Regions from separate parts of the Actinoplanes sp. NPDC048967 genome, predicted to be linked through region 2. Evidence: riboswitches for the same ligand, from Rfam matches in the RefSeq annotation. Region 2 holds a riboswitch; the other holds the start of a gene.

Region 1 (3,542 bases), on a different contig from region 2:
CAGCTCGGGCTTGCGGCCCTGGCGGAACAGCGCCCGGTGGAACGCCACCGGCGAGATGATCATCGCGGTGGCGGCCGCGGCGGCCAGCAGCGCGACGATGTAGGTGTCCTTCTGGAAGTCCGTCGTCTTCGGGAAGCCGTTGCTGAAGGGCAGAGTCAGCAGGAACGCGAAGAGGATCTGCACGCCCGTCTGGGCCACGCGCAGCTCCTGCAGCAGGTCGGCGAAGTTACGGTCCCACCGCTGCTTCTCGGTCTCGTGCTTGCTCCGTCGCTTCTCGGCGGCCATCGAACCTCCTTCTCGGTGGACGGATGGTTGCCCGAACGTGAACGGCGTCAAACTCCGATGCGGGCCAGCGCCACGTCCGCCAGCGCGCGCGGCGCCTCCTCCGGGATCCAGTGGCCGATGCCGCGCAACGTCACCATCCGGTAGTCGGCCGCCACCCAGGTCGCGGTGGCCAGCGCGGCCGGTTTGCCGACGACCGGATCGCCGTCACTCCACACGTACGTGGTCGGCACGGTGACCTTGCCGACCTTGGCGAGCTGCCCGCTGGACAGGGCGCGGTACCAGTTCAGCGCGCCGGTGAGCCGGCCCGGCTCGCGCATGGCCGTGGCGTAGAGGCCGGCCCGGGCCCCGATCGGGCGCATCATCTGACGCAGTGCCGTACCGCCGGCCCCGAGCAGCAGCCGCTCCGCGGCCCGCGACCGGAACACCCCCATGTAGGCGAAGCGCAGCTTCTGCGACGGCTGGTTGTGCAGGGCGATACCGAGCCCGCGCGGGTGCGGCACCGACACCGCGGTCAGGGTGCTGACCCGGTCGGGGTGCCGGTCGGCGAGCAGCCAGCCCACCTGCGCACCCCAGTCGTGGCCGATGACGTGCGCTGCACCGATCCCGAGCTCGTCCAGGACCGCGACCGCGTCGGCGGTCGGCTGGTCGAGGCGGTAATCGGCGACCGCGGCGGGGCGCGCGCCGGGTGAATAGCCGCGCTGATCGAGGGCGTACGTGCGCAGCCCGGCCGCGTGCAGCCGGGGCAGGATCAGGTCGAACTCGCGATGGTCCTGCGGGAAACCGTGCAGGAGGAGCACCGGTGCACCGTCGGCCGGGCCGCCCTCGTACACGTCGAAGGTGAGACCTCTGGCCTTGATCTGCATGTGACGCCTCCTACGCTGTCCCGTACAGCCGTACGGTGTTAGCGTTCATCGAAACACAAGCACCACGACGAACATGCAATCCGACAGGGGAGCGCACAGCGCTGAGAGTGCGGGTGACACCGCAGACCCTCGAACCTGATCTGGGTAATGCCAGCGCAGGGAGCTCGGTCATTCTCCAGCCGCGCCGTGTCCGGGAGACGTCCCCGGCCACGGCGTCGCGTCTCCTCCCGGTACGAGCTGGGAGGCACATCACATGCAGCACCGTTGGCGCACCATCGACATCGTCATCGCCTCGATCATCGCGGTCGCGTTCGGGGTCATCTTCTGGGCCTGGGGCCTGCTCTGGAACGGCCCGGCGGACGCCATCCCGCTGCCCGGCCGGGCCATCCTGTACGGCGTCTGGCTGGTGCCGGCCGTCCTGGGCGCCCTGGTCATCCGCAAGCCGGGCGCCGCGTTCTACACGCTGACCCTGGCCGCCCTGGTGTCCGTCGCGCTCGGCACCAGCTGGGGCTGGACGCTGGTGCTGCAGGGACCGATCGAGGCGGCCGCGGCCGAGCTGGTCTTCGCCGCGTTCGCGTACCGGGTGTGGAACCTGCCGGTAGCGGCGCTGGCGGCGGCCGCAGCGGGGATCGCCGCGTCCGTCTACGACGCTTTCGTCTGGTACGGCGGGACGTCGTGGGCGACGTTGCGGCTGCCGTACATCGCGATCACCGCGGTCAGCGCCGTCCTGGTGGCCGGTCTGGGCAGCATCCTGCTGGTCCGGGCGCTGGCCCAGACCGGCGTGCTGGACCGCTTCGCCTCCGGCCGCGAACGCGCCGCCGTCTAGTCATGACCGATTGCACCGAGCGTCGCCGGCCGGCGGCAGACGACGGCCGGGACCGCGAGGGCCATGAGGGCATGACAAAGGGGGCATAGCCATGGGTGAGCTGGTCCTTCGGGGGTTCGGGTGGCGGCACGCCGGTCGTAGGGCGTGGGCGGTGCGCGGGGTCGACCTGCGTGTCGCCCACGGCGAGCGGGTGCTGCTGCTCGGGCCGTCCGGAGCCGGCAAGTCCACGCTGCTGGCCGCGCTGGCCGGGCTGCTGCCCGAGGACTCCGGCGAGTCCGAGGGCACGGTCGAGATCGACGGGCTGGACCCGCGCAAGGCCCGCGAGCGGGTCGGCATCGTCTTCCAGGACCCGCAGACCCAGCTGGTCATGTCCCGCAGCGGCGACGACGTGGCTTTCGGGCTGGAGAACCGGGGCGTACCGGCCGGCGAGATCTGGCCGCGCGTCGACGAGGCGCTGGACCGGGTCGGCTTCGGCTACGGCCGGGACCGGCCGACCGCGGCGTTGTCCGGCGGTGAGCAGCAACGGCTGGCGCTGGCCGGCACCCTCGCGCTGCGCCCGGGCCTGCTGCTGCTCGACGAGCCGACCGCCAACCTCGACCCGGCCGGGGCGGCGCTGATCCGGGCCGCGGTCGCCCGCGCGCTGGGCGACGACACCACGCTGATCATCGTCGAGCACCGGGTCGCGGAGGCGCTCCCGCTCGTCGACCGGGTGATCGTGCTGGAACCGGGCGGCGGGGTCCGCGCCGACGGCCCGCCGGACGAGGTGTTCGCCGCGCACGGCGACCGGCTGGCGGAGGAGGGGGTCTGGGTGCCGGGTCACCCGGTCGCCCCCCGCCGGGCCGTCTCCGGTCCGGGTGCCCCGCTGGTACGCGCCGAAGCCGTCACCCTGCGCAACCGCCTCGCGCCCACCAGGCTGACCGTCCACGAGGGCGAGGTGCTGGCGGTGACCGGCCCCAACGGCGCCGGCAAGTCCACCCTGGCGTTGCTGCTCGGCGGGCTGCTGAAGCCCACGTCGGGCACGATCGACGCCGTACCGGGCGGGGCGCCGCACCGGTGGCGGGCCGCCGAGCTGACCACGAGGATCGGCTCGGTCTTCCAGGACCCGGAACACCAGTTCGTCACCCACCGGGTCGCCGACGAGCTGGCGCTGGGCCCGCGCCGGATCGGGCGCCCGGCGGCCGAGGTCGGCCGGGTCGTCGACGACCTGCTGCAACGGCTGCGGTTGGAGAAGCTGGCGGGCGCGAACCCGTACACGCTCTCCGGTGGGGAGGCCCGGCGGCTGAGCGTCGCGACGGCCCTGGCCACCGCGCCGCGGCTGCTGGTGCTGGATGAGCCCACGTTCGGCCAGGACCGGCGCACCTGGATCGAGCTGGTCGACCTGCTGGCCCGGCTGCGCGACAACGGCCACGGCATCGTCGCGGTCACCCACGACGACGACTTCGTGGCGGCCCTGGCCGGCTCCGTCCACCGCCTGGAACGGGCCGTATGACGCTCACCCTGCCGACCTTCGAGGCCAGCACCGCACCGCTCGCCCGGCGCAACCCGGTCGCCAAGCTCGCCGCCGCCCT
Region 2 (3,542 bases):
GACGACCTGGCTCTGTCGCTGGTCGCGCCGCCGCTGCGGGCCGCCGGCGCGGTCCTGGCCGCGGCCCAGTCCGCGCTGGAGACCAACCCCGACGCCGAGAAGGCGCAGCTGGCCTACGCCAACGCGATCGCCGGTTGGGGCGAGGCCGGTGGCTACGACGCCGAGGTGCTCTTCGACGTCGTGGCCGTGGCCATCCTGGGCAAGCCGTGGGAGGAGGTCCGGCACCGGCCGGTGCGCACCCTCTCCGGCGGCCAGCAGAAACGCTTCGCGCTCGACCTGCTGCTGCGCGGCAGCGACGAGGTGCTGCTGCTCGACGAGCCGGACAACTTCCTCGACGTGCCCGGCAAGCGCTGGCTCGAGGCGCGGCTCAAGGAGTCGTCGAAGTCGGTGCTCTACGTCTCGCACGACCGGGAGCTGCTGGCCCAGACGGCGAGCCGGGTGGTGGCCGTCGAGGGTGGCAGCGCGTGGACGCATCCGGGTGGCTTCGCTTCCTGGCACGAGGCCCGTTCCGACCGCCACGAACGGTTGCTGGAACTGCGCCGGCGCTGGGACGAGGAGCACGAGAAGCTGCGCGAGCTGGTCTTCACGCTGAAGAACAAAGCGGCGTACAACGACGGGCTGGCGTCGCGGTATCAGGCGGCGCAGACGCGGTTGCGCAAATTCGAGGAGGCCGGTCCGCCGCCGTTGCCGCCCAAGGAGCAGTCGCTGCGGATGAACCTGCGCGGCGGGCGTACGGGTAAGCGCGCGGTGATGTGCACCGGACTCGAGCTGGAGAATCTGACCTTCCCGTTCGACCTGGAGATCTGGTACGGCGACCGGGTCGCGGTGCTGGGCGCCAACGGTACGGGCAAGTCGCACTTCCTGCGGCTGCTCGCGGCCGGCGGCACCACCCCCGACGTGGACAACAAGCCGGTCGACGGGGCGCCGCTGGCCCACGTGGCGCACAACGGTGTCGCAAGGCTCGGCGCCCGGGTCCGCCCCGGTCACTTCTCGCAGACGCATGACCGGCCGGAGCTGCTGAAACGTACTCTCGTCGAGATCCTTTGGCGGGGTGACGACCACCGCTCCGGAATGGACCGGGCGGGGGCCATGAAAGCCCTGAACCGCTACGAGCTGGCGGCCCAGGGTGATCAGCTCTTCGGCACGCTCTCCGGCGGGCAGCAGGCGCGGTTCCTGGTGCTGCTGCTGGAGCTGTCCGGCGCGACCGTGCTGCTGCTCGACGAGCCCACGGACAACCTGGACCTGGCTTCGGCCGAGGCGCTGGAGGAGGGGCTGCAGGCGTTCGAGGGCACGGTGATCGCGGTGACCCACGACCGCTGGTTCACTCGCGGCTTCGACCGTTTCATCCTTTTCCAGGGCGACGGCGAGGTCGTGGAGACCCCGGAGCCGGTCTGGGACGTCCGCTAGCGGATGGAATTTCCGGCGCCCGTTCCCGCAGCGTGCGGGCGCTGAGCCAGGACGCGACCACCCACAGTGGAGCACTCCGGGGGTTTACGGGCGGCGGGACGCGGGTTACCGTCTGCTCGGAACCAACCCCACGGGAGCCCGGTGCACCGGGCTGAGAGGGGGGCTGTCGCTGCCCCCGACCGTCGAACCTGATCCGGGTAATGCCGGCGCAGGGAGGAGTGTGTTGTGGGCCCTGCCTTTCCGCATCTGCACATCATCACGGACGCCCGCCGCGGGCGGCAGCCGCTGACTGTGGTGGCCGCCGCCATTGCTGCCGCCCGGCGGCTGGACGCGTGCCGGCGCCTGGCGATCCAGGTCCGGGTCGAGGACGACGTCAGCGACCGGGACGCTTACGACCTGGCCGACGCCGTCCTGGAGCTGTGCCGCCCGCACGGCGTGCTGTGCCTGGTCAATGACCGGTTGCACGTGGCCCTGGCGGTCGGCGCGGACGGTGGGCACGTGGGCGCCGCCGATCTGCCGGTCGCCGTGGCCCGCAAGGTGCTCGGGCCGGTGGGCGTGCTCGGCGCGACCTGCCGGGACGTTGACGCGGCCCGGGCAGCACGGCGGGCCGGCGCGTCGTATCTCGGTGTCGGTCCGGCCTTCGCCACCACCACCAAGACCGGACTGCCGGCTCCGCTCGGGCCGGCCGCGGTGGGCAGGGTTGCCGCGGCCGTACCGGACACACCGATCGTCGCCATCGGGGGAGTGACCGCCGGCAATGCGCGGTCGCTGGTCGGCGCCGGAGCAGCCGCGGTCGCGGTGGTCGGCGCCGTTGCCGCCGCGGCGGATCCGGGCCGGGCGACCGAGGATCTGCTGCGGGCGCTGGCATGAGCAGCACCGACGTCGTGGTGATCGGCGGCGGCATCATCGGGCTTTCGATCGCATGGCGCTGCGCGCAGCGCGGGCTGTCGGTGACCGTCCACGACAGCGGCGGCGACGACGGCGCCTGGTACGCGGCCGCGGGCATGCTGGCGCCGGCCGGCGAGGCGGGATTCGGTCAGGAAGCGCTGACCGAGCTCATGGTCGACTCCGCCGCCCGGTGGCCAGACTTCGCCGCTGAGCTGCGGCGCGAGACCGGCATCGACGTCGGCTACGACACGGTCGGCACCCTGAGCGTCGCCCTCACCGCGGACGACCTCGCCGAGGCGCGCCGGCTGTGGGAGTACCGCCGAGAGCACGGCCTCGGGGTGAGCCCGCTGCTGCCCAGCGCTGTCCGTGAGCTGGAGCCGGCGCTGTCACCACGGCTGCGCGGCGGTGCCCACGCTCCCGACGACCGGCAGGTCGATCCGCGGCGGGTTGTCGCAGCGTTGCGGGCCGCCCTCGGCCCGGCGATCGTGGGCGAACGAGTGGCGGATCTCCCGGCCGCGAGGCCGGTGGTGGTCGCGGCGGGATCCGGTACGGCGGCACTGACCGGCCTGCCTGTGCGACCGGTGAAGGGCCTGGTGCTGCGGCTGCGCGGCGAGCCGGGACTGCTGCGCCACGTGGTCAGCGGCTGGGCCGACGGGCGGCACGTCTACCTCGTCCCGCGCGCCGACGGTGAGGTGGTCGTCGGCGCCACCCAGGAGGAACGGGTGGATGCCACGGTGACCGCCGGGCAGGTGCTCGACCTGCTGCGCGCCGCCACCGATCTCGTGCCCGACCTGGGGGAGTGCGAGCTGGTCGAGACGCTCGTCCGGCACCGGCCGGCCACCCCCGACAACGCGCCGCTGCTCGGTGCGTACCAGCCCGGTGTGGTCGTCGCCGCCGGGCACCACCGCAACGGGGTGCTGCTCGCCCCGGTCACCGCCGATCTGATCGCCGAGCTGGTGGCGACCGGGAAGTCGGCGCCACTGCTGGACGCGTTCGCACCGGGGAGGTTCGGATGAAGGTCATCGTCAACGGCGCCGCCCGCGACGTCGATGTGGTCAGCGTCGAAGGGCTGGTCGAGCAGCTGACCACGGCTCGTCGCGGTGTCGCGGTCGCCGTGAACGGCGAGGTCGTGCCGCGGTCGTCGTGGCCGGTCGCGCGGCTGCGGGACGGCGACCGGGTCGAGGTCCTCACCGCGGCGCAGGGAGGCTGAGATGTTCGGCGAATCCCGGCTGATCCTGGGCACCGGC

Evidence for each region. A riboswitch is a leader RNA that binds a small molecule or an ion and turns the genes downstream of it on or off. The one in region 2 is predicted to bind thiamine pyrophosphate.
Region 1: it holds a riboswitch for thiamine pyrophosphate, as region 2 does, so the genes downstream of both, AB0C12_RS17025 (ECF transporter S component) here and thiE (thiamine phosphate synthase) in region 2, are expected to answer to the same signal.

Annotation. Positions count from the first base shown of each region.
Region 1 covers NZ_JBEZFL010000003.1:934,430-937,971, forward strand. Annotated here, with positions in the region: gene AB0C12_RS17015 (DUF6328 family protein) at 1-285, opposite strand, end outside; gene AB0C12_RS17020 (alpha/beta fold hydrolase) at 333-1,148, opposite strand; TPP riboswitch at 1,224-1,328, shown strand; gene AB0C12_RS17025 (ECF transporter S component) at 1,402-1,974, shown strand; gene AB0C12_RS17030 (ABC transporter ATP-binding protein) at 2,066-3,463, shown strand; gene AB0C12_RS17035 (energy-coupling factor transporter transmembrane component T) at 3,460-3,542, shown strand, end outside.
Region 2 covers NZ_JBEZFL010000005.1:723,780-727,321, forward strand. Annotated here, with positions in the region: gene AB0C12_RS25265 (ATP-binding cassette domain-containing protein) at 1-1,407, shown strand, start outside; TPP riboswitch at 1,528-1,639, shown strand; gene thiE (thiamine phosphate synthase) at 1,633-2,277, shown strand; gene thiO (glycine oxidase ThiO) at 2,274-3,311, shown strand; gene thiS (sulfur carrier protein ThiS) at 3,308-3,505, shown strand; gene AB0C12_RS25285 (thiazole synthase) at 3,507-3,542, shown strand, end outside.